DNA from 3 places in the Staphylococcus sp. CoH_129_LAB_1 genome. Region 2 is predicted to be linked to each of the others. Evidence: predicted binding sites of a transcription regulator. Region 2 holds the regulator's gene; each other region holds the start of a gene.

Evidence for each region. Region 2 encodes Rex, which represses fermentation and respiration genes when NADH is low (regulators of the CRP and FNR family bind a similar motif). Its sites were predicted from a motif close to TTGTGAAATATTTCACAA; they were not measured.
Region 1: the regulator Rex is predicted to act here: its motif matches at 9,674-9,691, upstream of AC2FB1_RS06510 (citrate synthase).
Region 3: the regulator Rex is predicted to act here: its motif matches at 1,648-1,665, upstream of AC2FB1_RS09880 (anaerobic C4-dicarboxylate transporter family protein).

What each region holds. Positions count from the first base shown of each region.
Region 1 is NZ_JBXWKZ010000016.1:39,418-50,601, forward strand. It holds gene coaE (dephospho-CoA kinase) at 214-813, opposite strand; gene mutM (bifunctional DNA-formamidopyrimidine glycosylase/DNA-(apurinic or apyrimidinic site) lyase) at 835-1,707, opposite strand; gene polA (DNA polymerase I) at 1,723-4,353, opposite strand; gene pnpS (two-component system histidine kinase PnpS) at 4,535-6,232, opposite strand; gene AC2FB1_RS06500 (response regulator transcription factor) at 6,232-6,942, opposite strand; gene icd (NADP-dependent isocitrate dehydrogenase) at 7,180-8,451, opposite strand; gene AC2FB1_RS06510 (citrate synthase) at 8,487-9,605, opposite strand; gene AC2FB1_RS06515 (amino acid permease) at 9,954-11,184, shown strand, end outside.
Region 2 is NZ_JBXWKZ010000004.1:12,205-23,388, reverse strand. It holds gene AC2FB1_RS02200 (carbohydrate kinase family protein) at 1-182, opposite strand, end outside; gene AC2FB1_RS02195 (sucrose-6-phosphate hydrolase) at 183-1,670, opposite strand; gene AC2FB1_RS02190 (LacI family DNA-binding transcriptional regulator) at 1,752-2,699, opposite strand; gene AC2FB1_RS02185 (ammonium transporter) at 2,801-4,045, opposite strand; gene AC2FB1_RS02180 (sulfurtransferase TusA family protein) at 4,155-4,379, opposite strand; partial or broken gene AC2FB1_RS02175 (YeeE/YedE family protein) at 4,397-5,488, opposite strand; gene AC2FB1_RS02170 (redox-sensing transcriptional repressor Rex) at 5,635-6,273, opposite strand; gene AC2FB1_RS02165 (ABC-F family ATP-binding cassette domain-containing protein) at 6,519-8,456, shown strand; gene tsaD (tRNA (adenosine(37)-N6)-threonylcarbamoyltransferase complex transferase subunit TsaD) at 8,787-9,812, opposite strand; gene rimI (ribosomal protein S18-alanine N-acetyltransferase) at 9,805-10,230, opposite strand; gene tsaB (tRNA (adenosine(37)-N6)-threonylcarbamoyltransferase complex dimerization subunit type 1 TsaB) at 10,242-10,907, opposite strand; gene tsaE (tRNA (adenosine(37)-N6)-threonylcarbamoyltransferase complex ATPase subunit type 1 TsaE) at 10,888-11,184, opposite strand, start outside.
Region 3 is NZ_JBXWKZ010000037.1:240-11,423, forward strand. It holds gene AC2FB1_RS09870 (CHAP domain-containing protein) at 256-1,065, shown strand; gene AC2FB1_RS09875 (hypothetical protein) at 1,287-1,532, shown strand; gene AC2FB1_RS09880 (anaerobic C4-dicarboxylate transporter family protein) at 1,694-2,986, shown strand; gene AC2FB1_RS09885 (BCCT family transporter) at 3,411-5,033, shown strand; gene cudC (choline uptake/conversion transcriptional regulator CudC) at 5,115-5,669, opposite strand; gene betB (betaine-aldehyde dehydrogenase) at 5,913-7,403, shown strand; gene betA (choline dehydrogenase) at 7,540-9,246, shown strand; gene AC2FB1_RS09905 (amidohydrolase) at 9,484-10,665, shown strand; gene AC2FB1_RS09910 (sterile alpha motif-like domain-containing protein) at 10,787-10,993, shown strand; gene AC2FB1_RS09915 (antibiotic biosynthesis monooxygenase family protein) at 11,060-11,184, shown strand, end outside.

The sequences.
Region 1 (11,184 bases), on a different contig from region 2:
TTCAATGTAAAATTACATATAAACACAAAGTATTTTGGCGAGACTTTTGTGTGAACAGAACAAGCTGAAGACTACAGGCTGAATCTATCATCTAAGAAAGCGAGCCAACAATACGTAGTATTGTAAATAAAGAAGCCAGTAAATGAATTTATAATACACTCATTTACTGGCTATTTTGCTAGGGATTATGTCCCAACCTCTTTCTCCTTATTACTAATTAATGTACCCTTTTTCAATTAATAGTTGCTTAAGATGTTTTTCTAATTCGGATTTACTTCCTAAATTATCTAAAACATAATCAGCCATTCTACTTTTCTTGTCGATTGATATTTGACTATGAACTCTCGCTTTTGCTTGATCTAAGTCTAAATTGTTTCGTTTCATCAAACGTTCAATTTGTACACTTTCAGATGCGTAGACTAGCCATATTTCATCCACAGTATCTTGTAAATTATTCTCAAATAGAAGCGGAATATCCATAATTACATTATATCCTTGTTGTAAATACTGTTGTTTTTCTTGTTCCATAATCGTTCTTACAATAGGATGAACAATCTCATTAAGCTCTAATCGTTTTTCTGGATGATTAAATACTAATTCTCCAATATATTGTCGATTCATTTCTCCATCACTCGTGATTGCTTCATCACCAAAAGTGGCTTTAATTTGTTCTAAGCCAGTTGATCCTTTTTCTACTGCCTTTCTTGAAGCTATATCTGCATCGACAATTTTAAATCCATATTCTGACAATAATTTAGAAACTGTTGACTTTCCAGTAGCTATTCCACCTGTTAATCCAATTACTTTAGGCATTTGTATCACCGCTCACTTTATTTATTTCTGACAATATGGGCAAAAATGACTATTTCTAGATGCTATTACTTTTTGTTCAATGTCATGGCCACATACTTTGCATGTTTTTTGTTTATATACATTTAAATGTAATTGCATTTCTCCTGTTTTTCCATCTGCATGACGGTAATCTGAAATGCTCGTTCCTCCATTATCTATACCCTCTTTTAAAACTTCTTGCACATAATAAAAGAGCATTTGTCTTTCTTGATGAGAAGTCTCTTTAACTTTTCTAGCAGGATGAATACCAGCTCTAAACAATGCTTCACAAGCATAGATATTTCCACATCCTGCTACGATTTTATGATCCAGTAACATTTGTTTAATAGGTTTATTCGCTACTTTTTTTTGAGATAAATAGTGATTAAAATGTTGTAACGCTTCTGCATCAAAAGGCTCAGGCGCTATTTCTAAAAATGAAGGATAATCTTCAAATGAATTTAGATTTCTAATCTCACCAAATCGACGTATATCTGAAAATACTAATTTTTTCCCATTATTTAAATGGAAAATCACGTGCCAATGTTTACGATAGTTGGGGATTGCTATATCAGATAGGTGATTAACAATGAAAAATCCACCGGCCATACCTAAATGACTAAGTAACACACGTTTACGATTATGTTTTTCAATATGAAAAACAATATATTTACTTCTTCGTTCGACTTTAATTATCTTATAGCCTTCGCAATTCAAACGAAAACCATCTAAATTCATTCCTTTGATAATCGTTTCTTTATTCTGACTTTTACCTTCAATTACTTTTTTAGAAAATGAAATACTTTTAATTGTAGTATTTACAATAAAAGGTTCTATTCCCCTTTTAACGTGTTCAACTTCTGGTAATTCTGGCATTATTCATTCCTCTTTCTATTTCGCATCATACCAAGTAGGACCATAATTAGAGTCTACTTTTAATGGAACATCTAGGTCTAATGCATGTTCCATAATATCTTCAACAAACGAACTAAATTCTTCAACTTCAGACTTAGGAACTTCAAATATTAATTCATCGTGTACTTGTAAGAGTAATTTAGCTTTGTAAGAAGTATGTTGAATTTGTTTATCAAATTCAACCATGGCAAGTTTAATAATATCAGCTGCACTTCCTTGAATTGGAGTATTCATAGCTGTGCGTTCCGCAAAACCTCTTACATTAAAATTACGACTAGTAATATCTGGAATATAACGTCTACGATGTAATAATGTTTCAACATAGCCATTGGCTTTGGCATCTTTAACAATGTCACTCATATATTGCTTAACTCCAGGGAAACTAGCTAAATAATCGTCAATAAATATTTTTGCCTCTTTACGTGTAATATTTAAGTTTTGACTTAAGCCGTAATCACTAATGCCATAAACAATTCCAAAGTTTACAGCTTTGGCTTGTCTACGCATCAAATCAGTGACTTCCTCCGGTTCAACACTAAATACTTTTCGTGCAGTAGCAGTATGAATATCTTGTCCATGAATAAATGCTTCTTTTAAACTGTCATCTTGTGTAATATGTGCTAACACACGTAATTCAATTTGAGAATAGTCTGCAGATAAAATAACACTATCTTCAGATGTAGGTTTAAAAGCCTTACGTATTTTACGCCCTTCTTCAAGACGAATAGGTATATTTTGTAAATTTGGATCAACTGAAGATAATCGTCCTGTTTGTGCTAATGTTTGATTAAAACGAGTGTGTATACGTTTATCATTACTAATGACTTTTTGTAATCCTTCTACATAAGTAGATTGTAATTTAGCTAATTGACGATATTCTAAAATATCATTAATGATTGGATGTTCGTTTTTTAACTGTTCTAGAACATCTACAGCAGTAGAATAGCCTGTTTTTGTTTTTTTAATTACAGGTAGTTTTAATGTTTCAAATAACACAACCCCAAGCTGTTTAGGTGAATTAATATTAAAATCTTCTCCTGCTGCATCATGAATACGCTGAACAAGCAATTCTAATTTCTCTTGTAATTCTTGTTGCATACGTTGTAAATCATTCACATCTGTATAAATACCAATTTCTTCCATTTCACTTAAAATGCGTGCTAAAGGAAGTTCCAAATCTTTTAGTAAGTTCATTTGTTGATGTGATTCTAATTCTTTTTCCATTAGAGGTTTCACAGCATCAATAGATTTAGTAATAGATGCAATATGTGTATTTAATATTTCAGTATTAGGAACTTGGCGTTTTTTTCCTTTTCCATAAACAGATACATCTTCCTTAACGTAATTTTGGTGGTAGTTTGTTACGACAGAATAAACATCATCTATAGTTCGTGATGGATCGATAATATAGCTTGCTAACATCGCATCAAAAACAATATTTTGAATATTGATATTTAATCTATGTGCTATAACAAATGTTTTTTTTGCATCGTAAACTACTTTTTTAGAGTTCTCATTTTCCAACCATTTAATAAGTTCTGGATAATCTTTAATATTATCTATATCAACAACTATATAACGTTCTTTATCGTAAAAACCAAATTTTAAAATATCATCTTTTAAATAATTAGAACCGTCTATTTCAAAATGAATCACCGCTTCATCAAGATGATTAAAATCTACATACTCAAATGTAGGTAAAATATCAAATGAAATATGTTCTTGCTCTAACTCAGAGGGTTCATTATCTATATCTGATAATAGCTGTTTAAATTCTAATTTCTTGAAAAGTTCAATTTTTTCATGATTATCCTCGGTATCATTTAATTGAGTGTCATCTAAAGTTACTTTAATCGGACTATGACAATTAATTGTAGCAAGTTCCTTACTCATTAATGCATCTTCATGACTGAGTTCGAGCTTTTCTTTTAATTTTTTACCTGATACTTTATTGATATTTTCATAGACGCCTTCTACAGACTCAAATTGATTTAAAAGTTTAATTGCTGTTTTTTCTCCTACACCAGCTACACCGGGTATATTGTCTGAATTATCTCCCATTAAACCTTTCATATCAATAATTTGTGTAGGTTTTAAACCATTGTATTTTTCTGCTATAAATTCTGGAGTATAGTAATCAACATCTGTAATCCCTTTTTTAGTATAATAGATAGTCACATTTTGAGTCGCTAACTGTGTTAAGTCTCTATCTCCAGTCACAATAATAGTTTCAAAACCATTTTGGTCTGCTTCTTTACTAAGCGTACCAATAATGTCATCTGCTTCGTAATTTTCTAATTCATAATGTTTAATATGATAAGCATCTAACAATTGGCGAATATATGGGAATTGTTCACTTAATTCAGGTGGTGTTTTTTGTCTCCCACCTTTGTATTCACTAAATTTAGCATGTCTAAAAGTCGTCTTACCTGCATCAAATGCTACTAAGAAATGCGTGGGTTGTTCTTCTCTGATAATTTTTTCGAGTAATTTGGCAAACCCAAGGACTGCATTTGTATGAATACCTGCTTTATTAGATAAAAGTGGCAATGCGTAAAAAGCTCTAAAACTTAAACTATTGCCATCTATCAATACTAATTTATTCAAATTTTAAACCTCCAGAATGAGTTTAACTATATTTTAGCACAAACCTTTAGTCATAACGACTGAACGATATTTTACGAATTGATAAAATATAAAGTCCTACAAGTATAGGTCGCTATAACATTTTAAAATATAAATCTATATTTTAAAATGTAGGTGATCTATACTTGTAGGACAAAAATCTTCATTCAATTTTATCTATAAATGACACTCTAAATAGTGATCCTTTATTCAATTCACTTTCGACCATGATTGCGCCGTGAAGTGCTTCTACAATATGTTTTGTAATAGATAATCCTAATCCAGTTCCTCCAGAATCACGACTTCTTGCTTTATCTACTCTATAAAATCTCTCAAAAATATGCTTTTGATCTTTTTTATCTATTCCTATGCCATAATCTTGAACTTCTAAATTAACCTTTATATCTTCTCTGTAAACTCTAACAATAACTTTATTATTTTCATATGAATAGTTAATGGCATTTGAAAGTAAGTTCGTTATAACTTGAGATAACTTTCCTTCATGAGCTTCAATAATAACATCGTTTTCTATTTCAGACATAATAGCGATATTTTTATTTTTAGCTTGAGTCTGAAGATTATGTATTGTATTACATGCTAACTCTGAAAGATTTACATAAGTAGTCTCAATTTCAGTTTGTTGTTCAATATGAGATAAATCTAATAAATCCATGACAAGTGATTCTATACGATTTGATTCTTTTAAAATAATATTTAAAAACATATCAAGAGATTGCTCATCATTCTTTGCACCTTCAATCAAAGTTTCTGCAAAGCCTTTAATTGAAGTAATTGGAGTTTTAAGTTCATGTGAAACATTTGCAACAAACTCACGTCTTAAGTTCTCTAATCTCTTTAAATTAGTAATGTCGTGTAACACAACAACCATACCTTGAAGTTTCTTTTTTGATTTACTTAAGATGGGAATGCAAGATACTTCAAAATATTTTTGATGAACATCATTAATGTATAACTCAATTTGTTCATGTAACGGCTTTTCAATTTTAAAGCTCTCAATAATAAGATGTTGAATTTCTTTGTCTAAATGTACAGTATAATCTTTGTTTTCGACTTTACTATCCGGTTTGAATACCTCATAGTATGCATGGTTTGCAACAACAATTTCACCTTGCTTATCTATCATTAATACCGAACTAGGAATATTTTCTAATGTTGTTTTTAGACGATTAGATTGCATTTTTTGTTTATTATTTAATTTTTGTAATCGTCTAGCTAAATCATTAGTAGTAACAAATAATGCTTTTGTTTCTTTTACATTACTTTCAGGTACTCTAACATGATAATATCCATCAGCAATTAACGATGTTGCGTAAGTAACTTCATTGATAGGTCGTATGTAAGTACGATTGATACTTCTTACAGCTAAATAAATAGCAATTAAAACAATGATTCCAATTAATGATAAATACTTCCACATATTTTTTTGTAATTCTAAAATTTCAGTATTAATACCACTTATGTATATTGTTTTGTTATTTACAGTATTTTTGTACGTATAATCAACTTTATCTTTATTTTTATGATATATAATATTTGATGGATTAGCTGCATTATCGATATTATGATTAATTTGATGGTCATTGCCTGTTTGATATAACACATGTCCATTTTCAGAAATTTCTACAACTACATTTTGATTTTGTGCTATACGCTTAATATCTGACTGTTTATTTTGATTGTTTAAATTTATAATATTTTCCGATAGATGATTTAATTCTTTAGTTTGAGTTTCAGTTAATATTTGATAAATTGTATGATGAAGAATGGCACCTAAGCCTATAAAACTAATGATAGTTATTGTACATAGTAGAAGTAATAATCTATGATGAAATTTAATCATTAAGCTTTAGGTCTTTCTAATTTATAACCTAATCCACGAACTGTTTTTATTAACTTAGGTTGTTTAGGATTTTCTTCTAATTTATCTCTTAAATGACTAATATGAACATCTACTATTCTTGAGTCTCCAGCAAACTCATAATTCCACACTGAATTTAACATATGTTCTCTAGTAATAACGCGTCCTTGACGTTCTATAAGATAAAGTAATAACTCAAATTCTTTTGGAGTAAGTTCAAGTAAAGTATCATCTCGATAAACTTCAAAGAATTCAGGGCGTATTCTAATATTATCTATTATAATATCTTCATCATCCCCGTCATCTTTAATCACTTCATTAGCAATTTGTGAACGTCTTAAAATAGCTTTTACTCTTGCTACAACTTCTCTTGGAGAGAAAGGTTTAGTCATGTAATCATCTGCACCTAATTCTAAGCCTAAAACACGATCAAACTCATCATCTTTAGCTGTTAACATTAGAATAGGTACAAGATTTTTATCAGAGCGAATCGTTTTACATACCTCGATTCCATCTTTTTTAGGTAACATGACATCTAGTACAATCAGTTCAGGTTTAACCTCTTTAACTTTTTCTAGTGCTTCTTCACCGTCATACGCTACCTCTACAATATAGCCTGCTGTTTCTAAGTTATATTTTAGTAACGTTACTATTGATTGCTCGTCATCAACTACTAATACTTTTTGTGACATGATGTGCCTCCCTAAATAGAATTAACAATCTCACTTTTATTATAACTGAAGTTTAAATAAAAATAACATACAACATATTGAATTTACATAAACTTAACATTTTTTAATTATTTTCTATTTATTAAGAATATATTTTATTATTTTTGATTTGATATTAACTTATAATGAATAAAAACAGTCTAAGACATCAAGAGCGGTCTCAGACTGTTTTATCATAAAAAATTATAATAATATTTTTTATTTTAAGTTTTTAATAAGTTCATCTGCAAATTCTGAAGTTGATACTTCAGTAGCCCCATCCATTAAGCGAGCAAAATCATATGTCACAATTTTAGAAGCAATTGTAGCTTCAATAGCATCTGTAATTTTATCAGCCGCTTCTTGCCATCCTAAATGTTCTAACATTAATACAGAACTTAACAATTCAGATGATGGGTTCACTTTATTTAAATTGGCATACTTTGGTGCTGTACCATGCGTTGCTTCAAAAATAGCATGCCCAGTTTCATAGTTAATATTAGCACCAGGAGCAATACCAATTCCTCCTACTTGTGCAGCAAGTGCATCTGAGATATAGTCACCATTTAAGTTCATTGTAGCTACTACATCATGTTCTGCTGGACGAGTTAAAATTTGTTGTAAGAAAATATCTGCTATTGAATCTTTTATAATGATTTTACCTTCATTTTCAGCGTTTTGTTGTGCTTCATTTGCAGCATCTTTACCATCTTTTTCAGCAATTTCATCATATTGTTGCCAAGTAAATACTTTATCAGCAAATTCGTTATGAGCTAAATCATAACCCCATTGTTTAAATGATCCTTCAGTAAACTTCATGATATTACCTTTATGAACTAATGTTACTGATTTACGATTATTGTCAATGGCATATTGAATAGCAGCTCTTACTAAACGTTCAGTTCCTTCTTTAGAAACTGGTTTAATACCAATACCTGAAGTTTCAGGGAAACGAATATTTGTAGCAGCCATTTCATTTTGTAAGAAATCGATAACTTTTTTAACTTCTTCAGTTCCTTCTTTAAATTCGATTCCAGCGTAAATATCCTCAGTATTTTCACGGAAAATAACCATATCAACATCTTGTGGACGTTTAACTGGTGAAGGTACACCATTAAACCAACGTACTGGGCGAAGACAAGTAAACAAATCTAGTTCTTGTCTTAATGCTACATTTAAAGAACGAATGCCACCACCAATTGGTGTAGTTAATGGTCCTTTAATTGCGATTAAGTATTCTTTAATTGTATCTAAAGTTTCTTTAGGTAACCATTCGCCAGTTTGATCATATGCTTTTTGCCCGGCTAACACTTCTTTCCACTCAATACGCTTTTCACCGTTATATGCTTTTTCAACCGCTGCATCAATAACACGACTAGCTGCTTTCCAAATATCAGGACCAATACCATCACCAATAATAAAAGGAATAATAGGTTCATTCGGTACATTTAATAATTCATCATTTGATCTAGTGATTTTTTCTGCTGCCATTATAAAAGCCTCCATAAATTAATTTTTCAAATATTTTATCTTTCATCAATTGATACATATTTACGATTTGTTTCTCCGACATATTTAGCACGTGGACGAATGATTCGATTATCACGATATTGTTCTAAAATATGAGCGGTCCATCCTGCAGTACGACTCACGGCAAAGATAGGTGTAAAAATATCGTGTGGAATCTCCATACTATGATAAACAGTTGCACTAAAGAAGTCGACATTTGGAATTAACCCTTTTTCATCGTGCATACGTTTTTCAATAGCAAGAGAAATTTCATATAATTCGCTTTGTCCAGTTTCAGAAGTTATTTTTCGACTCATTTCTTTTAAATACTTAGCACGTGGATCGCCATCTTTATATACTCGATGACCGAATCCCATGATTTTTTCTTTGTTAGCAAATTTCTTATCTAAATAATCATCTACTTTATCAAGTGATTTAACGTCTGCTAACATTTTCATTACTTGTTCATTTGCTCCCCCATGTAAAGGCCCTTTTAATGAGCCTATTGCTGCTACAATACCTGAATACATATCAGATAAAGATGATACTGCACATCTTGCTGTAAATGCTGAAGCATTGAGTTCATGATCAGCATGTAATATTAATGCTTTATTAAAAGCTTCAACTTCAGTAACAGATGGCAATTCCCCTTTTAACATATACAAGAAATTCGCTGCATAGCTTAAATCAAAATTTGGCTTAACAGGTTCTTTTCCTTCTCGTACACGTGAAAATGCTGTAACTAACGATGCAATTTTTGCTTGAATACGAATGGCACGATCTTTTCGACTTTCATCTGTTTCTTCTTCCGCATCGGGATCAAAGTGTGCAATATATGAAACAGATGTACGCAGTGCAGTCATTGGATGTACATTATCAGTAGCATATTCTTCAAAATGTTTATATACCCTTGGATTTAATGTCATATATTTTTTAAGTTTTTCTTTTAATTCGTCAAGTTCTTGTTGTGTTGGTAATCTATAATTCCATAATAAGAACATAACTTCTTCAAATTGAGCGTTTTCAGCTAAATCATCAATATCATATCCTGAATAAGTTAACTGACTGTCAATAATTGAACTAATTTTAGTTTCAGCTGCGATAACCCCTTCTAAACCCTTTTGTAATTCTGCCATAAGTAATTCCCCTTTTCTTTTACATAATGTAATGGCTTTCATAAATATTATATCTAAAATCATAAGTTTTGTGAATAATTATATATATGCTTTGCACTTTAATTAGTAAATTATTAAAATATTAATATTTATTATAATGAGGATAAACATTGCTATAAAGCTATTTAAGGTTATTTAGAGTAAGATTATTTGTGTGAAAATAATGAATATTTTAATTATTTATCAATAATGATTACCTTTTATTAACTCAATATTAATAAAATTTTTAAAAAAAATTTAGAAAAATAATTGTCGAATTTAATTTATAAGTGCATAATTAATATTAATCAAATGTAAGGGAGTTGTCTTATGGCTGAAGAAAAATTACAAAGAGGATTAAGTAATCGTCATGTACAATTGATTGCCCTCGGTGGCGCTATCGGTACTGGACTATTCTTAGGTGCAGGTCAAACTATCGCTATAACCGGACCTTCTATCCTATTAACCTATATCATTATTGGATTCATGCTATTTATGTTTATGAGAGGTCTTGGCGAAATCATCATACAAAATACTCGATTTAAATCATTTGCTGATGTAACAAACGAGTATATTGGGCCATTCGCAGGATTCGTTACTGGGTGGACATATTGGTTATGTTGGATTATAACGGGAATGGCAGAAGTAACTGCAGTTGCTAAATATGTTAGCTTTTGGTTTCCAACAATACCAAACTGGATTACTGCTCTGTTTTGCGTATTAATATTAATGGTTTTTAACTTATTAAGTGCAAAATTATTTGGCGAATTAGAATTTTGGTTTGCTATTATTAAAATTGTAACTATTATAGCTTTAATAATAGTTGGTGCAATAATGATTTTATTTGCATATAAAACACAATTTGGACATGCAAGTTTAACTAATCTTTATAAACATGGTATTTTCGCCAACGGAACATCTGGTTTCTTTATGTCATTCCAAATGGCTTTATTCTCATTTGTTGGTATTGAAATGATTGGGGTAACTGCTGGTGAGACTAAAGATCCAGAAAAAACAATACCTAAAGCGATAGATGCAGTACCAATCAGAATTTTAATTTTCTATGTTGGTGCTTTAGCAGTTATTATGTCTATTATCCCTTGGGATAAAGTAGATCCAAATGAGAGCCCATTTGTTAGACTGTTTTCATTAATTGGTATTCCATTTGCAGCTGGATTAATTAACTTTGTAGTATTAACTGCTGCTGCCTCATCTTGTAATAGTGGTATCTTCTCAAATAGTCGTATGTTATTTGGATTATCTGAACAAAAACAAGCGCCTACTATATTTAGAAGTACTAATAAACAAGGTGTGCCACATATCGCAATTATTGTATCATCTGCGTTATTATTGGTAACAGCATTATTAAATTATATTTTTCCAAATGCAACACTAGTATTTACTTATGTCACAACAGTTTCAACAGTATTATTTATTATCGTATGGGCATTAATTATTTGGGCTTATATTAATTATCACAGAAAAAATCCTGAATTACATAAAAAAGCAAAATTCAAACTTCCTGGTGGTAAATACATGGCCTACATTATTTTAGTATTCT
Region 2 (11,184 bases):
GCATCATTACCTAGTTGTGTAACCATTTCTGTACTACTACCTAATTTTTTAGCCACACTAGCCACATTAGCAGGTGCCCCGCCAACTTGTCGACTAAATTGCGTTACATCTTTAAGTTCGATATTTGTTCTATTTGGAATAAAATCGATTAATGCTTCACCAATAGCATATAACTTTCTCATTTATTTATCTCTCCCTAAGTCATATTTAGTAAATTTTAAATAAACTTGACCTGTTTCTGTAGATGTGCGAATTGCAGTAGCATTTTCATCAGGAAAAATTCTTGACGTTAAGACTCGTTCTCCATCATTACAAAAAATTTCAATACTTGAAGTATCTACAAAAATTTGTAATTGCTTTAATGGCGAATCTAAATATGTAGACCTTGTCACACCTTCTACGTTACTTGGTAATGCACCACTTTCTGATCGATCTAATGTAATCTTTTGGTCCCTAGTATTATAAGAAATTAATGTTGAATGTAACTTAGATGCTCTTAATTCAAAATATATTTCTGTTGCTTCATTTTCTAAAATATCAATAATAAGTTCATATTGCGTACCTTCATAAGGATTAAGTGTTGTATTATATTTGTTAGCATAACCTAATGCTGTTTCTTTATTTTGTCGCAATGTCTCTAAAGCTTTTAAAGGACGTTGGCGTAAGTGTCCTTCTTCAATAGTTAACTCTCTAGGTAACGTTAAACAGTGTGCCCAACCTTCTTCATCTGTAGGATATTGAGTATCTGGAAGACCCATCCACCCAATTAAAATACACTTACCATGTTCATCAACCATCGTTTGTGGTGCATAAAAATCAAATCCGTTATCAAGTTCAATAAATGTATCATGTTTAAACTCTAATGTATCGAAATTTAAATGACCTATTATATAACCAGATTGATAAATATTTCTATATTTTTCACCTTTTCCTTCAATACCTTGAGGACTAAAAATTATAACATCATGGTCATTTAAACTAAAATAGTCTGGACATTCCCACATATAACCAAAATCTTCTAATTCTGTTTTAATTTCTCCCATACATTCCCAATGATCAATCTGTTGGTTCATCATTTTGTACAAAAGTAGACGTCCTAATCCTTGTTGAGTTTGCACACCTAGTATTGCGTAATAATCTTCATGATGTCTAAACACTTTTGGATCTCTAAAATGACTTGTGTATCCTTCAGGTTGATGAGAAATTACAGGCTTATTTAATTTTTCGATTGAACCATCTTGTGTTACTTTTGCAATCATTTGACTCGAATATCTTTTCCATTCTTCATCACGATGATTACCTGTATACATATAATATAAGTCTCCTTCAAATTCAAAAGCACTTCCACTGTATACTCCATGACTATCATAAAGCGTATCAGGCTTTAATATAGGACCATGTGGTTCAAACGTCACTAAATCTTTACTAGTATAATTAAACCAATATTTCAATCCATGTACAGCTCCTAATGGAAACCACTGATGAGATACATAGTATGTTCCGTTATAATATATCAATCCATTAGGATCATTTAATAAACCAGTTTCAGGTTGAATATGATAGTGTTGACGATAGCGTGATTGTTCTATTCGATGCTTTAACGCTTCTAATTGATTTTTGCTAATATCTTCAATGCGTCGATAGCGTTGTTCTCTTGACCACTCAGTCATATTAGTCCTCCTAAATAATTAATATTTCTTATATTTTATCATTCAACATGGTAACGGTTCCATAATTAAATAATTATCTCCTTAAAAATTTATAGGAATTGTTATACTTCTATTTGTTTCATTAGAAAAAATTAACCGTTGTAATTGTCGCATTGCTTCTTGCCCTGCTCTCAAATAATTAAAATATACTGTTTTTATTGCTGGAGATACAAGTTGTGTCATTGGATCTCCACCGAATCCATATATCAATGGTTTTTGTTTAGAGTCGTTTAAAGAATAATATTTATGTATAGCTAAAGCAATGGAATCAGTAGCCCCTATCGCCACTTCTATATTAGGTAAAGTATCTAAAGCAGTTGCAACATCACGTCTAGATTCTTCATATTTAAATGACGTTACAAATAATTTAGGTTCAATACCATGACATACAAGACCATCTATAATTCCTTGTTTACGCTTTATTCCCACGGCTATATCATCTTCATTTACACTGAAAAGGCATACTTTTTGATATTGAGATTTTCCAATTTCATTTCCAACTAAATATCCTGCTTGATAATCATTGTGAATAACACTATGCATTTCACTATAATCTTGTCCGACAAGGATAACTGGAACATTGATTTTATGAATTACATCTAAATGCTCTGGCGTAACAGTCGTTGCCATTAAAATAATTCCATCTACTTTACTTCTAGAGAATGTTTCTAATGCTTCAATTTCAGCATTCACTTTTAAACCAGTATAATTTAACAATAACTGATAATTTAGTTCTCGGCATACTTCAGCAATACCACGCACAGTTTCATCTACAGCATGAGAATTCATGCGTGGAATAATAACACCTATTAGATTTGTATGTTTAGCTCTAAGACTTTGAGCAAATTGATTAGGCTGATAATCATGCTCTGTAACAATACGATTTAATTTTTCTTTTGTTTTAGGACTAACCGGGCCATTATTTAAAAAGCGGGAAACCGTACTTTTAGATACTCCCGCTAACTTTGCGATATCTGATATATTTTTCACTAGACTTATCACCTAAATTAACACATATTTAAAGTTTATTTTATCATAACATGATTATCTTAAAATACTGATTTCTAAAAAGAATCTAATATCCAAAAAACTCAATATCTTTTATAAAGTTTATTTAATTCTCCATAAAAATATGCTTTTTCACCATGCACAAGTTGATCTAATCCAGAAATATCTTCTTCAATTGTAGTAGCAAGAGGCATGAATTTAGCTATTACTTTGCCAATAATTAACGTTAAAATAACTGTATAAGCAATCACTCCTATCACTGCAATAAATTGTATTAAAATGGTATATACATCTCCAGTATAAATAAATCCGTCTATAATATCTTTATTGACTTTATGTGATTGAAATGCTCCTGTTAGTATTGCACCGATCACACCTCCTACACCATGAATACCAAACGCATCAAGTGTATCATTATATTTTAATTTTTCTTTTATAAAGTTTACGACGAAATAACATAAGATACTGCCAACCATAGAAATGACATAAGCACTTAAGTAGTTTACAAAACCAGCTGCTGGAGTAATTGCTACAAGTCCTGAAAGCACTCCTGAGAGTAAACCTAGTAAACTCAACTTTTTAGTTAATAGATATTCAAATATCAACCAACTGAATGCACCCCCGCTTGCAGCGATACTAGTATTGACAAAAGATACTACTGCTATATCATTTAAAGTATAAGCACTTCCTGTATTAAATCCATACCATCCCATCCAAACAAGAATTCCACCTATAAGAGTAATAAGTAGGTTATGTGGTTGTAGTTTTTCTGTTTTTTTACCGTTACCTATCATTATAGCTAATACTAAGCCGGAAACACCTGAAGTAATATGTATAACTGTACCTCCTGCATAATCTAAAGCATCTAATTTTTGAATCCAACCACCACCCCATACCCAATGGGCTACGGGGCTGTAAATCATAATCACCCATATAAATATAAAAATTATAAAAGGAATAAATCGCATCCGTTCAGCAATTGAACCTGATAAAATGGAAACCGCAATGGTACAAAACATCATTTGAAATAACATGAATAAGGCAAATGGAATATGTGGGCTAAATTGAACATTCGTATTAAATCCTACATGTTGCAAGCCAATAAAATCAAAATTACCTATCCAATCATTCCCATGACCAAAGCTAAGAGAAAATCCAATAACCACCCATGTAAATGTAACAATAATAATAGCAGCCATACTTTGCATAACTGTATTTAAAACATTTTTAGATTGCACTAACCCCCCATAAAATAGGCTTAATCCCGGTGTCATTAACCATACTAATAAAATACATAAAAATAAAAAAATTGTGTCATCCATCTTCATTTATACCACTTCCTTAAAAACATCATAATTATAGTTTTTAAGAATGGCAAAAATGAGTTAGAAAATATGACACAATTAGTTACATAACATTACACTGTTAAATGAAGTTTTAAGCTGTTTGAATTGTAATTGTCCATGAAGCATCATCCAGTTGCTCATAGTTTGTTACAGGATAGCCTTGTTCCGCTGCCCAGTTTGGAATCGCTTCAGTTGCTTGAGTGCAATCAAAGTCTATTTTTAATTCATCTCCTTTTTTTAATGTTTCCATTTTCTTTTGTGCTTCAATAAGTGGAAATGGGCATACCATTCCAACTGTCCCTAATTCGTATAACATATACAATCCTCCAATGATTATGTTGTTTGAGTTTGTTTAGATACTTGAGTAGACTGAGCTGTTTGTTTTTGTGCTTGTTTCATTGGTCTTACAAAAATAAAGTAACTCATAAACAAAGTACCTAATATCATAGAAGCTAAAGCAATCCAACCTTGCCAACTTAGTGTTGCAGTTGCCATTAATCCATTACCAATGGAACAACCGCCAGTAACTGAGGCACCAAATCCCATGCATATACCACCAATAGCACTATTTCTAATAGTAATTTTATCTGGTAAACGCCATTTAAATTCTTTTGCTCCTCTAGCAGCGATATATGAGCCAATAAATATACCTAATACTAAAAAGACGCCCCAGTCGATAAATTGTAAATCTCCACTCATTAAAAATTGAACAATATGTGCTGATGGAGTAGTGATACCTAATCCATCTTCACGTCCAGTAGAATAACTCATAGGCCATGCTAATAAAGCAATCAATCCTACAATAATTCCAGCTACAAATGGATGATAACGCTTTTCAAATAAATAATGTCTTATTCCTGAATATCTTTGCTTTAATTTCGGAACAGCAACTTTCGGCTTTGGTTTACGCAATGTACGTATAACTAAGAATAATGTCAATACTGTCAATATAATCACTAATACCCAACTAGGTATTCCCATTATTTGTGACATACTTGCATTCACATTTATTGGTTTATTAATTTTATTCATTAAAGGTAATAAAATTCCAGCTTTTGTAATTGTTGCAGATAAAGCATACATGATTAACGCGACCCAACTACCAATTAAACCTTCACCAGCCCGATACCATGTGCCTGTTGCACAACCTCCAGCAAGAACAATTCCAATACCAAAGATAAAAGAACCAACAACCGTACCTATTACTGGGAATGTCTGATGTGAAATCGTTAATATACCAAGATTAGTTAATATGAATTAGCCTATACTTTGTACTGTTATTGCAACTAATAAGGCATAAAACATTTTATTATTTTTTTGAACGTACATGTCTCTAAATCCACCAGTTAAACAAAAACGTGTACGTTGCATAACAAAACCTAATAATAGACCCACAATTAACCCACTAATTATCATCCAAGTCATAAAAAACACCCTTTTCCGATTGTTTTACTAAGGTATTATGATTGATTGATCTATTTATTTCAACATTTTATGATTAAAATAATATATTTATATTAAAAAAACTAAAATGCAAATACATTCTAGCTTTTTAATATAATAATTTAACATTAATTTGAAGAGTTTTTCATAAAAAATAATAGTGATTGTAATTCGATACCCAAATCAATATGATGAACTTGAACATCGCTTGGTACATCAATTCTAGCGGGTGTAAAGTTTAAAATCCCTTTTACATTCGCCTTAATAAGTCGATTTGAAACTGATTGTGCCACACTTCCAGGTGTAGTTAGAATTACCACATTAATATTCTGTTTTTGAAGTTCAGATAGAATATCATCAATATGCTTAACTGTTACTTTTCCAACTTGTGTACCAACAATATCTTTATCAATATCAAATGCTGCTGTAATTGTCATTTCATCATGTATTGAAAAATTGTAAGTAAGTAACGCACGTCCTAAATTCCCCACACCTACAATAGCAATATGAATATTATTACTATCACTAATTTCCGTTTTAAAGAATTCTAAAAGACTCTCAACATTATAGCCATATCCTTTTTTACCTAACTCACCGAAATAAGAAAAATCTCTTCTTATCGTAGCTGATTCGATATCTAAAGCCTCACTTATTGTTTTAGAACTCACACGATCAATACCTTTTATTTTCAAAGAATTAACAAATCGATAATATAAAGGTAACCGTTTTAACGTAGCACGCGGTATCTTTGAATGATTCTGAGGCATATGTAATGTCCCCCTTTTGTTTGAACTTTTTAATCTATATATTCAAACTAACTAGAGCGCAATTAGTTATTATAATGAAATATATATCCTGCCTATTATGGATACTGCAATATTATACCCTAACCTATTTCAAAAATAAATATCTTAGTTCCCTAATAATACCTTATCCTGTAAAATGATATAATAATGTCAAATTTAAAGTTAAATAAATGTGATTGTTACATATATAGAAAGGTGAAACTTGAATGATACTTTTACAATTAAATGATATTTCAAAATCGTTTGATGGTGAAGATATATTTAATCATGTTAATTTTGAAGTTAAAACTGGAGAACGTATTGGTGTAGTTGGAAGAAATGGTGCTGGAAAATCAACATTAATGAAGATTATTGCAGGTGTTGAAGACTATGATAGTGGCCATATTTCAAAAATTAAAAATTTACGTATTGGTTATTTAACTCAACAAATGACGCTTGATTCTTCTCTTACTGTAATTGAAGAAATGTCAAAACCATTTGAACATATTAAGAATATGGAAAAGCTTATTAATGATGAAACAGATTGGCTAGCCGATCACGTTGATAGTTATGATTCAGAAGATTATAAACAGCATATGGAGCGTTATGAGTCATTATCTAATCAATTTGAACAACTTGAAGGTTATCAATATGAAAGTAAAATTAAAACAGTATTACATGGTTTAAACTTTACAGAAGAAGAATTCGATAAACCTATTAATGATTTTAGTGGTGGACAAAAAACACGTTTATCTTTAGCACAAATGCTTTTAAGTGAACCAGACTTATTGCTATTAGATGAGCCTACTAACCATCTAGACTTAGAGACGACAAAATGGCTAGAAGATTATTTAAAGTATTTTAAAGGCGCAATCATTATTATCAGTCATGACAGATACTTCCTAGATAAAATTGTAACTCAAATTTATGACGTTGCTTTAGGTGATGTAAAGCGTTACGTAGGTAATTATGAACAATTCATTACTCAGCGTGATAAATACTACGAATTAAGAATGCAAGAATATGAAAAACAACAAGAAGAAATTAAACGCCTTGAAACTTTCGTAGAGAAAAATATTACTCGAGCTTCAACAAGTGGAATGGCTAAAAGTCGTCGAAAAACATTAGAAAAAATGGAACGTATCGATAAGCCTATGTTAGACGCTAGAAGTGCTAATATACAGTTTGGTTTTGATAGAAATACTGGTAATGATGTAATGCATATTCGTAATTTAGAAATAGGTTATCAATCTCCTATTACAAAGCCTATAAATATAGAAGTAACAAAGGGAGACCATATTGCGATTATAGGACCAAATGGAGTAGGTAAAACGACACTTATCAAAACTATTGCCCAGCGTCAAAACGCTTTAAACGGAGAAATCACTTTTGGTGCTAACTTAAATATTGGATATTATGATCAAAAACAAGCAGAATTCAAATCAAATAAGACTATTTTAGACTACGTGTGGGATCAATATCCTATGATGAATGAAAAAGACGTTCGAGCTGTTTTAGGTCGCTTTTTATTCGTACAAGATGATGTCAAAAAAATTATTAATGATTTATCAGGCGGTGAAAAAGCACGCTTACAGTTGGCTTTACTCATGTTACAACGTGATAACGTTTTGATTCTCGACGAACCTACCAACCATCTTGATATAGATTCTAAAGAAATGTTAGAACAAGCATTAAAAGATTTTGAAGGTACTATTTTATTTGTTTCTCACGATAGATATTTTATTAATCAATTAGCAAATAAAGTATTTGATTTAGATAAAGATGGCGGTCAAATATATTTAGGTGACTATCAATACTACATTGAAAAAACAGAAGAAGCTGCTGCTCTAAGAGCATTTGAAACAGAACAGAACAAAGAAAATGATACTAATCCAAAAGAAATTGATTCATCTATCACTAGCTCATATGATTCTCAAAAACAACAAAAAAGAGAAATCAGAAAAATCGAACGTCAAATTGAACAATGCGAAGAACAAATCGAAAAATACGAAGAACACATTTCTCAAATTGATCAACAATTAACTCAACCTGATGTTTTTAATAATCCTAATAAGGCAAGTGAACTTGCTGAACAAAAATTGAGCATTGAACAACAATTAGAAAAAATTATGGTTAAATGGGAAGAATTACAAGAAAAAATTTAACAAGTTTAAGATAAACTAGTAAAAGCTTTAAATTTTACTAGTTTTTTATTTATTTTATTCACAATTTTATAAACTTATAAAACACTGATATCATGGTTATCCACGAACTTATCCTAGTTATCCACAACATTAACGACAATAATTTACATAACTTTTACACAACTTTTAAACTATATTCACATCTTCACCCACTTTTTATCCACAGGATATTAACTGTTTGTTGATAAGTACACACGTTCCCTATTGACATATTTAATAAATCACTAATCTAAGTAAATAAAAAAGTAATTGAAACATATTAGATTTTAAGTTCAATTACTTTTTACTTTATTATTCAACTGTGACATCTTCAATATCTATATTATTTTTTCCATTTAAGTCTAGTGCTGAAGTCACTTCAGCTTTATAGTAATAATATCCCGCTGCCCCAATCATGGCAGCATTATCTGTACATAGCTTAGGATTAGGTATTGAAAGTTTAATATTATTTTCTTTACATAAATGATCTAAACGTTCTCTTAGTCCTTTATTACTAGCTACTCCTCCCGCCACAATAAGATGTTGAACATTATAAGCTTTACAAGCATTAATGGCCTTTGTACTTAATACTTCGACAACACTATTTTGAAAACTAGTAGCAACATCTTCTTTTCTTATTTCTTCATTTTTTTGTCGTTGATTGTGTAACTTATTTATTACTGCGCTTTTTAAACCACTGAAACTAAAATCATAACTATCTTTTTCAAGCCATACTCTAGGAAAATGATAAGTGTCCTTTCCTTCCAAAGCGAGTTTATCAATAGCTGGGCCACCTGGATATGGTAAATCAATTGTTCTTGCTACTTTATCATAAGCCTCTCCTACTGCATCATCACGAGTTTCACCAATCACTTCAAAATTTAAATGCGATTTCATATAAACAAGTTCTGTATGCCCACCTGAAACGATTAATGCTACTAAAGGAAATATTAAGGGTTCTTCAAGATGATTAGCATAAATATGTCCTGCAATATGATGAACAGGAATGACTGGCTTATTATACGCAAATGCTAAAGCTTTTGCTGCATTAATTCCTATTAATAACGCCCCTATTAATCCAGGACCTTGAGTTACAGCTACGGCATCGATATCTTCCATAGTAGTATTAGCTGAAGATAATGCTTTATCAATTGTAGTCGTAATTCCCTCTACATGATGTCTACTAGCAACTTCAGGGACTACCCCACCAAAACGTTTATGACTTTCTATTTGACTAAGTACAATATTAGATAAAATCGTATTTCCATTTTTTATAACACTTACACTTGTTTCATCACAGCTTGTTTCAACCGCTAATATTAATATGTCTTTATTCATTTAAATTCACCCACATCACTAATGCGTCCTCGCCTTCTCCATAATAATTTTTTCTTTTACCACCATATTGAAATCCTAATTTTTTATACACATGCTGAGCTACTACATTCGTAATTCTCACTTCTAAACTCATCACATCACAAGTATGTCTGGCATAGTCCATGACATAATTAAGTAATAGCTGACCTAATCCATAGCCTCTGAATGATTCTTTGATTGCTATAGTTGTAATTTGAGCTTGATCAATAACTATCCATAATCCTAAATACCCAATAATTTCTTCTTGAAAAATAACAACAAAGTACTTTGCAAAGTTATTTTCATTCAATTCATGGTAAAATGCATCTATGGTCCATGAACTATCATTGAAGCTTTCTCTCTCAATATCAAAAACACTCGGAACATCATCGACTTGCATTGCCCTAATAGTTAATTGTTCTTTTGTTGGTTTAGCCAATGACGTTCCGCCTCTGATAATTTTATATAATTAGGTACAAATGTATGGATATTCTCAGGTTGATGAATCAAATGTTTCATTACCGTAGCATTAGGTAGTTTAGCCTCAATATCTCCATGTAGTAATCCAGATAATTTTTCTGTGTCTTCTCCTACAAAAACATAAGGCTGATTCAAATTATTAAGTTTTTTATGCAACGCTTCTAAAGAAATATATTGATCATTTTCGATAGTATTTAATTGATTGTTTTCATATTGATATATTCCTGTGTATACCGCTTCGCGACGGGCATCAAATATTGGTACAATAACTCTTTTATCGTCCTTATCGATGGTAGCCGCTAATGCTTTTAATGATGATACACCATATAATTTAGTATTCAAAGCATAGGCCAACGTTTTCGCTACAGTAACGCCTATTCTCACTCCCGTATAGGATCCTGGTCCTTGCGCAACAACAATCCCATCTAAATCTTGTATTTTTAGATTCGATTCATTAAACAAGCATTGAATGCCGGGCATAAGTTGACTAGAATGATCTTTTTTACTATTTGTTGTTTTTATGGCTAAAACCGTATCATCTTTCATCAAAGCAATTGACATAGGTTGATTTGAAGTATCAATTAACAGTAAGTTCATTTTCTACCTCTTCCTTTATTTTAGTATAATGATAACCTTTTGCTACTAAATTAATTTGTCGTTCTTTTTCATTTATAGTCGTAATATTAATCACTAAATACTCATTAGGAAGAAAATCTTGTATAAATTGACTCCACTCAATTACTGTAACAGCATCATCTTCAAAGTATTCATTAAATCCTAAATCTTCATCTGAATCTTCTAAGCGATAACAATCCATATGATGAAGTTTTAATTCCTTACCTTTGTATGATTTTATGATGTTAAACGTAGGAGA
Region 3 (11,184 bases), on a different contig from region 2:
AAAAAGATTGATAATACAGCATTTTAGACTATGTAATAAATGAGAGATTTAATTACAAAAAGCGTTACATTATTATGATTCAATTACAAGGTATTAACAACGCCCACAAATGCTTGTTCATCTGATAAAGTATATCTTGTCGTTAATTAACGAGAAAAAATTATTTCAAGTAATTGGATATTGAGATGTCATTTGAAGGTAGCCACGTGATAAATTGAGAAAGAATGTTTTAAATTTCTAGGAGGATATTTAATTATGAAAAAAATCGCTACAGTAACTATCGCCACAGCCGGAATCGCTACAGTTGGATTTGCGCATCATGACGCACATGCAGCGGAAAATAATGGATATAACCCTAATGACCCAACTTCATATAGCTACTCTTATACAATTGATCAACAAGGTAATTATCATTACACTTGGAAAGGCAATTGGAATCCATCATTAGCACAACATGGTCAACAACAATCAAGTTATCAAAACAATAACTACAACTATAATAATGCTAATAACAATAATTACCACTATAGTTATAGCTATGGCTACAACAATAACCAATCAAATTCAACACAATCTTATACAACAAATAATCAAGTTCAAACTACACAATCTGCTAACAATAATGGTGGATTAGGCGCTAACACTGCGTCAACATCTGATAAGAATGTGAAAGTAACAACTCAAAAAGCGCCAACAACACAATCAACTACTACAAGTACAAAAGCATTTTCAGGTAAAACAAATTCAGGTGCGAATTACTATACTTGGGGTCAATGTACATATTATGTATATGACAAAGTTGGTGGTTCAATCGGTAACACTTGGGGTAATGCAAATAACTGGGCTAACGCAGCAGCGCAATCTGGTTATACTGTAAACAATACACCTAAAGCAGGTGCTGTGATGCAAACAACTCAAGGTGGTTATGGTCACGTTGCATATGTTGAAAGTGTAAATAGTGATGGTTCTGTTACAGTATCTGAAATGAACTATCAAGGCGTAGGTGTAGTATCTACACGTACAATTTCAGCAAGTCAAGCAAGCTCATATAATTACATTTCATAATTTGAAAAATCGACAAATTATGAATGATAATTACTAAATGATATAGATATTAAGCGCTACAAAGCGTGTTCGAAAAGAGTGAGTATATGAATTCGTAAAGAGTTCTATCTTGCTCTTTTTTTATATATAAAAATAAAGTTAATATGATTTAAAAAGCCTTATAAAGGGAAATATATAACTATCATTTCGCATAGTGTTTAAATAAAAGGCGGTGAGTCACAATGGCATTAGGAGTAATTCAATGGATCCTAGTTATCGCAATTATAATAATTACGATTGGTGTTATATTTGGCCTCATTTGGGGTTCACTTTTTGAAGAACGTTTTTATAAAAATCGTTCTAAGAAAGAAGAAGAGGAACGAATAGAAAAAAACCTTGAGATGGCTAAAGGTCATACTGACGATGATGTAGTATATGATGAAGAAGGTCGTGCATCACTCAAGAATGAGTATAAAAATCATAAATGATAAATTGCCCTTAAAAGTTAATTTGGCTTTTAAGGGTATCTTAATGTTATTTAATATAAATTAACAAAAATTATATAAATATATACGTTTAACAATTAAAAGTGATAAAATATGTATGTTAAAAAAATCACAATAATGTTTTAAAGTTAGGAGTCTTTCTAATGCTACTATTTATAGTAGAAATTATCATAATGATTTTAGCTATTATGTTAGGATTACGCACGGCAGGAGCTTTAGGCTGTGGAATCTTTGCAATTGTAGCACAACTCATTATGATTTTTGGGTTTCATCTTCCGCCAGGTTCAGCACCAGTAACGGCAGTATTAATTATTCTAGCGATAGGTATCGCTGGTGGAACGTTACAAGCAACTGGTGGAATCGACTATCTCGTGTATCTTGCTTCGAAAGTTATTGAACGTTTTCCAAAATCAATTATTTTTATCGCACCTGTGATTGTTTTTGTCTTTGTATTTGGAGTAGGGACGGCAAATATAGCTTTATCATTAGAACCTATTATTGCTCAAACGGCAGTAAAAGCTAAAATCCAACCCAAGCGACCGCTTATTGCTTCAGTATTAACTGCTAATTTAGCCTTACTTTGTAGTCCAGCTGCATCAGCAACAGCATACATTATTTCAGTGCTTGCAGGTCATGACATTTCAATGGGGCAATATTTAAGTGTTGTCTTACCTACGTCTTTAATTACTATGTTAATGTTAAGCGTATTTTGTACATTTATAGGTCGTAAAAGTACACTTACTGAAAGTGAAATCGCTCATACACCAGATGTTGAAGTAAACCATGTGTTTTCAGCTAGAGTAAAATTAGGTGTTTTGGCATTTGTGTTGTGTGTATTCGGTATTCTTACATTTGGGATCTTTCCTCAACTCATGCCGTCGTTTAGAGTGAATGGAAACGAAGTTGCCGTTTCAATGACAGAGATTGTTCAGTTCTTTATGTATCTAAGCGCAGCGGTAAATTTACTCATGTTAAAAGTAAATACAAGTGATATTCTCTCTTCAAATATTACACAATCTGCTATTGGTGCACTGTTCGCAGTACTTGGGCCTGGATGGTTAGGGGCAACAGTATTTAATGCACCTCACAATTTAAATATTATTCAAAATGATATTGGTAAAACTATTCAAAGTATGCCATGGCTAGTGATTATTCTTGTAGCTGTAGTAGCAATGATTGTTATTTCACAAACTGCAACAGCTTCGATTATGGTACCTATTGTTATGAGTATGGGCATTCCACCAATGTATTTTGTAGCAATGGTACAAACTTTAAATGTTAACTTTGTGATACCAGCGCAACCCACATTATTATTTGCGGTTAACTTAGATGAAACAGGACGTACACGACCTACAAGTTTTATTATTCCAGGTTTCTTTGCGATAGGTATTTCAGTTCTTGTTGGTTTTATTATAAAAATCATACTAGGATATTAGATGATGGTAGAGTAAGGATAGTATGAAAGTGTTTAAATTTTCTTAAAAATTAAATAAATGACATGTCTTGTCGGGTCATTTTGAACTTTGAAGAGAAGAATGCGAATGGTATTCTTCTCTTATTTTTTTCATTTATTGATAAAAAATACAAATAAATATATATTCATTGAAAATGAATAAAAATTCAAATAGAGAGTAATATAAAATTTGTTAGGAACGTTTATTTTTAATTTAACACTACTGACATGGCTATTGTTTAATCAGTTTAGAGAAAGAAAATATATAATTATTCAATTTCATTAAAATGATTTTATGAATGTAATTTGCATTTTTATTTAATATTAGATATTGTCATCATATGAATTATTCATTTTATTAAAAATGACTAAAAGACATACATATCAAATTTAGAGGAGGAACTTAATTGAAAAAAGAAAAAGTTATGGATTGGCCCACCTTCATAGGTACTGTAATTGTTTTGCTTGCAGCAGTCATACCTATGATGGTGTTTCCAAGTGCAAGTGAGAAAGTAATCACAGATATTAATAGTGCAATTTCTAATTCAATTGGTTCGATTTACTTATTTATAGGATTAGCAATACTATGTTTTGTACTTTATATTGCTTTTGGACGTTATGGAAATGTGACGTTAGGAAAAGCAAGTGATAAACCGGAATTTAATAATTTTAGTTGGGCTTCAATGCTATTTTGTGCAGGAATAGGCTCAGATATTTTGTATTGGGGTGTCATTGAATGGGCATTTTATTATCAAGTGCCACCTAATGGCGCTAAAGGAATGACTGATGAAGCTCTTACATATGCAACACAATATGGAATGTTTCATTGGGGACCTATTGCATGGGCTATTTATGTATTGCCTGCATTACCTATTGGATATTTGGTTTTTGTGAAAAAACAACCCGTTTACAAAATTAGTCAAGCTTGTCGTCCAGTCCTTAGAGGACAAACTGATAAATTTTTAGGTAAGCTTGTAGATATTTTATTTATTTTTGGATTACTAGGTGGTGCAGCGACTTCGTTAGCACTAGGTGTACCATTGATATCTTCTGGTATTGAGCGGTTGACGGGAATTGATGGAGATAATATGATTATTCGTTCAGTGATACTGTTTACAATCACTGTTATTTTTGCCATTAGTTCTTATACTGGATTGAAAAAAGGAATTCAAAAGTTAAGTGATGTCAATGTGTGGTTATCATTCTTATTACTCGCATTTGTATTTATTGTAGGTCCAACAATATTTATTATGGAAACTACATTAACTGGTTTTGGGAATATGATGCGTGATTTCTTCCATATGGCAACTTGGATGGAACCATTTGGAGGTATAAATCATCGCAAAGAAACCAATTTCCCTCAAGACTGGACGATATTTTATTGGTCATGGTGGCTTGTGTATGCGCCATTTATAGGTTTATTTATTGCTCGAATTTCAAAAGGTCGTCGACTTAAAGAGATAATATTAGGAACTATCGTATACGGTACATTAGGTTGTGTATTATTCTTCGGTATTTTTGGTAATTACGCTGTGTATTTACAAATCAGCGGACAATTTAATGTTATTGATTTCTTAAATGCACATGGTACCGAAGCAACAATTATTGAAGTCATGCATCAACTTCCTGTTGCACCAATTATTATTGTCTTATTCTTAATTTCAGCATTCTTATTCTTAGCAACTACATTTGACTCAGGTTCTTACATTTTAGCAGCTGCTTCTCAAAAGAAAGTCATAGGGGAACCATTAAAAGCGAATCGTTTATTCTGGGCATTCGCCTTATGCTTATTACCATTCTCATTAATGTTAGTTGGTGGAGAGCGAGCCTTAGAAGTGTTGAAGACTGCTTCATTATTAGCAAGTGTGCCGCTCATATTCATTTTTGTATTTATGATGATATCCTTTATTATTACGCTTAATAAAGATCGAATTAAATTAGAAACAAGAGCAGACAAATTAAAAGAAGTAGAAAGACGTTCACTTCGAATTGTACAAGTTAAAGCAGATCCTGAAGACGATAATTTATAATAGTTAATAATACAACAAACCCCAAGCTTTAGATATTAAACTCTATCGCTTGGGGTTTGTTGTATTTACAAATATAAACTTCTACAAATCACTTTCTTCTGGAATGGGATAATGTTCGAAAATGTCTCCAGATTCAATTGCATAACTAAGATTTTCTAACCATTTGCAATATAACTTTGTGTGATTAAGTTGAGCTTGGATACTATCAACTGTCGCTTGCTCTTCATCACTTAAATCATTATTTTTAGAAAGCTCTTCTATAATGGCTTCTGCTTTTTTTGTTGCTTCTAAGTTTGTATCGACTTCACGTTCCCATTTTTGTGTAAAGAAATTTCGGAAAAAATTGAAAAAATTTTTCTCAGCAACAAAATGCTGTTTACGGCTACCACGTGTGAATTGCTGTTTAACAATATCATACTCTTGTAGTTTTTTTACTCCAGTACTCATGCTAGGTTTACTCATTTGTAAATGCTCACGCATCTCATCAAGTGTCATACTACCTTCAAAAACCATTGTACCGTATAAATTACCAACACTTCTATTTGTTCCATACAAATCCATGGTTTCGCCAATTGAATTAATTACTAAATCTTTAGCTTCTTCAATTCTCTGATTGACATGATTAGAATCGCTCATATGGCACCTCCCTTAAGCTTTTTATAAGAAGTGATTGACTATCACATTTTTATATTCTCACCCATTATATGATTTTTTCTTATGAGTTTCAAAATACAGTTTCAATTACTATTAAAATTTAAATTTTGGATATATTGAAAATGATACAAAAAACGATATTTTGCAAACTTATAAAAAATATGCTAAGCTAACTTTGTAAAATTCGTTAAATAAAAATTTAACAAACTTAACGGAGGTAAGATGATGGAACTTGTAAAAAATTTGTCTAATCGCCAATATATCGATGGAGAATGGGTTGAAAGTTCAAAAAAGAATACCAGAGATATTATAAATCCATATAATCAAGAAGTAATTTTTACTGTTACAGAAGGCACAAAAGAAGATGCAGAACAAGCTATTTTAGCTGCACGCCGTTCATTTGAAAATGGCGAGTGGTCACAAGAAACAAGTGAAGTCAGAGGTAAAAAGGTAAGAGCAATCGCTGACAAAATTACGGAAAATCGCGATGAACTAGCAAAATTAGAAACGTTAGATACTGGTAAAACTTTAGAAGAGTCATACGCAGACATGGATGACATCGCTAATGTGTTTAATTATTTTGCAGGTTTAGCTGACAAAGATGGAGGAGAAATAATTAATTCTCCAATTCCCGATACAGAAAGTAAAATCATAAAAGAACCTGTAGGCGTGGTGACTCAAATTACACCGTGGAATTATCCTTTATTACAGGCTTCATGGAAAATCGCACCTGCATTAGCGACAGGTTGTTCACTTGTCATGAAACCAAGTGAAATCACACCGCTTACGACAATTCGTGTTTTTGAATTAATGGAAGACGTTGGATTTCCTAAAGGCGTAATTAATTTAGTATTAAGTAGTGGTGAAGAAATTGGTGATACGTTATCTGGCCATGAAGAGGTAGATTTAGTATCATTTACTGGCGGCATTGAAACAGGTAAACATATCATGAAAAATGCTGCTAACCATGTGACTAACATCGCCTTAGAGCTTGGTGGTAAAAACCCTAATATTATTTTTGATGACGCTGATTTTGAATTGGCAGTAGATCAAGCTTTAAATGGTGGTTATTTCCATGCAGGACAAGTATGCTCAGCAGGTTCAAGAATTTTAGTGCATAACGATATTAAAGATAAATTTGAAAAAGCATTAATTGAACGTGTAGAAAAAATTAAATTAGGTAATGGATTCGATGAAGATACAGAAATGGGACCTGTTATTTCTTCAGAACATCGCTCTAAAATTGAGAAATATATGGAAGTAGCTAAAGAAGATGGTGCAACCATTGCCACTGGTGGTAAACGTCCAGATAGAGAAGATTTAAAAGATGGTCTATTCTTTGAACCTACAGTTATTACAAATTGCGAGACTCATATGCGTATTGTTCAAGAAGAAGTATTTGGACCTGTTGTTACAATAGAAGGTTTCAATAGTGAAGAAGAAGCAATCAAACTCGCAAATGATTCTATTTATGGTTTAGCGGGGGCTGTTTTTTCTAAAGATATAGGAAAAGCACAACGTGTTGCTAACAAACTTAAATTAGGTACAGTTTGGATTAATGATTTCCATCCATACTTTGCTCAAGCACCATGGGGTGGTTATAAACAATCTGGTATAGGTCGTGAATTAGGTAAAGAAGGATTAGAAGAATATCTCATTTCTAAGCACGTACTTACCAATACAAATCCACAACCAGTAAATTTCTTTAGTAAATAAATGATGGTTTGAACAATTAATCATGGACCGTAAGAGTGACAATTTTACGGTCCTCTTATTTTGAATAGAACGAGTGTATGACATAAAACGATATAAAAAATGGAAAGTTAAATTTAAAAGAAAGGGCGGAAAAGATATGAGTAAAAATCAATCATATGATTATGTTATTATCGGCGGTGGAAGTGCTGGCTCAGTATTAGGAAATCGTTTGTCTGAGGATAAAGATAAAGACGTGCTTGTATTAGAAGCGGGTAGAAGTGACTATCCATGGGATTTATTTATACAAATGCCAGCAGCATTAATGTTTCCATCTGGTAATCCTTTTTATGATTGGAGATATCAAACAGAAGAGGAACCTCACATGGGACGCAAAGTTGACCACGCACGAGGTAAAGTATTAGGTGGCTCTAGCTCAATTAACGGTATGATTTATCAACGTGGTAATCCAATGGACTATGAAGGTTGGGCTGAACCAGAAGGTATGGAAACATGGGACTTTGCACATTGTTTACCATATTTTAAAAAATTAGAAAAGACATTTGGAGCAGCACCATACGATAAATTTAGAGGCCACGATGGTCCTATTAAATTAAAACGTGGACCAGCAACGAATCCATTATTTAAGTCATTCTTTGATGCAGGTGTAGAAGCAGGCTATCATAAAACAAAAGATGTGAATGGCTATAGACAAGAAGGATTTGGTCCATTTGATAGTCAAGTACATAATGGACGACGTGTGTCAGCGTCACGTGCTTACTTACGTCCAGCAATGAAACGTAAAAACTTAACAGTTAAAACACGAGCATTTGTTACAAAAATTCATTTTGAAGGTAATAAAGCAACGGGTGTCACTTTTAAACGTAATGGTAAACTTCATACTGTAAAGGCAGGGGAAGTGATTCTTTCAGGTGGTGCATTTAATACGCCACAATTATTACAATTATCTGGTATAGGAGATGCCGAATTCTTAAAATCAAAAGGCATTGAACCACGCATGCATTTACCAGGTGTTGGAGAAAACTTTGAAGATCATTTAGAAGTATATATTCAACATAAATGTAAGCAACCTGTTTCATTACAACCAAGTTTAGATGTAAAACGTATGCCTTGGATTGGATTACAATGGATATTTGCACGTAAAGGTGCAGCTGCTTCTAACCACTTTGAAGGCGGTGCCTTTGTGAGATCAAACGATCAAGTTGCATATCCTAATTTAATGTTCCATTTCTTACCTATCGCTGTTAGATATGATGGACAAAAAGCACCGGTTGCGCATGGATATCAAGTTCATGTTGGACCAATGTATTCCAATTCTCGTGGTAGCTTAAAAATAAAATCTAAAGACCCATTTGAAAAACCAAGTATTGTGTTTAATTATCTTTCAACTAAAGAGGATAAACAAGAATGGGTTGAAGCTATTCGAGTTGCGCGTAATATTCTATCTCAACACGCGATGGATCCATTTAACGGTGGTGAAATTTCACCAGGACCATCTGTACAAACAGATGAAGAAATTTTAGATTGGGTACGCAAAGATGGAGAAACTGCTCTACATCCGTCATGTAGTGCTAAAATGGGTCCAGCGTCTGATCCTATGTCAGTTGTAGATCCTTTAACAATGAAAGTTCATGGCATGGAAAATTTACGTGTCGTTGATGCATCAGCAATGCCTCGTACAACAAATGGTAATATCCATGCACCGGTGCTAATGCTTGCAGAAAAAGCGGCAGATATCATTCGCGGTAGAAAACCATTAGAACCACAATACGTTAATTATTATAAACATGGTGTTAGTGATGAAAAGGCTGGAGCAATGGAATTTGATCCGTATTATAAACATTAAATAAAAGTCTTAATAATAAAACAAGTCTAAAATGTTAGCATACACATATCTATAAAATAATTGCATCATAGTTGACTGAAATGCTGTATGCTTATAAAAAGTACTGTATATAAAGTCATCCTTATGAGGAGTGGAGTAATGAATTAAGAATAAATTCTATTCCACTTCTTTTTTTAATCGCTCTACAACATTTTTAATATGTAAAAGCATATAATGAATGAAAAGGAGTGAAATGAGATGATTAAAGATTTAGTACAACGTTTGCGATATAAGGAAAAACGTATGATCGATATCCGTAGACATTTACATGAACATCCAGAGTTATCATTTCATGAAACAGAAACACCTAAATATATTGCAGACTTTTATAAAAGTAAAGAGTGTAAAGTAGAAACTAATATAGGACAAAATGGTGTGAAGGTAACGATAGATAGTGGCAAACCTGGTAAAACTATTGCCATTCGTGCTGATTTTGATGCGCTTCCAATTCAGGAAGATACAGGTGTATCATTTGCCTCTAAAAATGATGGAGTAATGCATGCGTGTGGTCATGATGCGCATACAGCATATATGCTTATTTTGGCAGAAACATTGATAGAATTGAAACAACAATTTAATGGTAAAGTGATTATTATTCATCAACCAGCTGAAGAAATGCCACCAGGTGGTGCAAAGGGCATGATTGAAGATGGCGTATTAGATGGCGTTGATCATGTTTTAGGTGCCCACGTGATGACGAATATGGATTCCGGTAAAGTTTATTATCGTAAGGGTAATGTTCAAACAGGACGTTCTTATTTTAAATTAGTTGTAAAAGGTGAAGGAGGGCATGGTTCTTCTCCACATACAGCAAATGATGCAATTGTAGCCGGAGCTCATTTTGTAACGACTGCTCAAACGGTAGTATCACGTCGGATTAGTCCATTTGAAACGGGCGTCGTAACAATCGGCTCATTCGATGGTAAAGGACAATTTAACGTTATTAAAGACAAAATAACTATTGAAGGAGACGTTCGTGCATTGACAGATGATACACGTGATCGTATCGAAACGTCTTTAAAACAGATGGTTCATGGTTTGGAAGAAACGTTTGGCGTAAATTGTGAGTTTACATTTAGTAAAGATTATCCTGCATTATATAATGATCCAGACTTTACTGAATATGTTGCAGACACGATTAAACAAGCAAAATTAGATGATGTTATAGGCGTAGAAGTATGCGAACCTCAACCACCATCTGAAGACTTTGCATTTTACGCTAAAACATTGCCAAGCACATTTATATATGCAGGTGCGAAACCTAAAGACGGTAAAGTTTATCCTCATCATCATCCTAAGTTCACTATAGATGAATCAAGTATGTTGGTTGCTGCAGAAGCAGTAGGTGCAGTTGTATTAACTTATCTAACTAGAAACTAATAGAAAATACGTATATTTAAAGCATAAACCTACGATTATAGAGTGGTGATAAGTCTATACTCTAGTATTAAAGTATATGTCATGATAGTATTAGCGTATATCTTAATATCGGGGTGAGTTAATGACTTTCTATGATTTTATGCAAGGATTTGTCGATGATAAGACCCCATTAGGTGAACTTGCCACATGGATAAATCAAGATGAAAATTTTCCAAAACATGAATATCTTGCGGAAAATATACTTGATTACTTTACAAATATAGCGATGCAAGATCATGAATTCTTAGAAATCGTTAAACGTTCTCTATCATTATATGAGGGATTATAAAAGAAAGATATATTTTGAAATTGATAGCTTAAAGCTAGTTTAGGTTTAGAAATGAAGGAAAAAGAAATGATTTTAACAGATAGTTATAAAACATATGTAGTAGAAGAAAAAGGAAATCAAAATATTTCTATCGAAAAAAATAATGATGTTCAACATTATTCTGTACTTGAATCAATAAATGAGTTAACAAA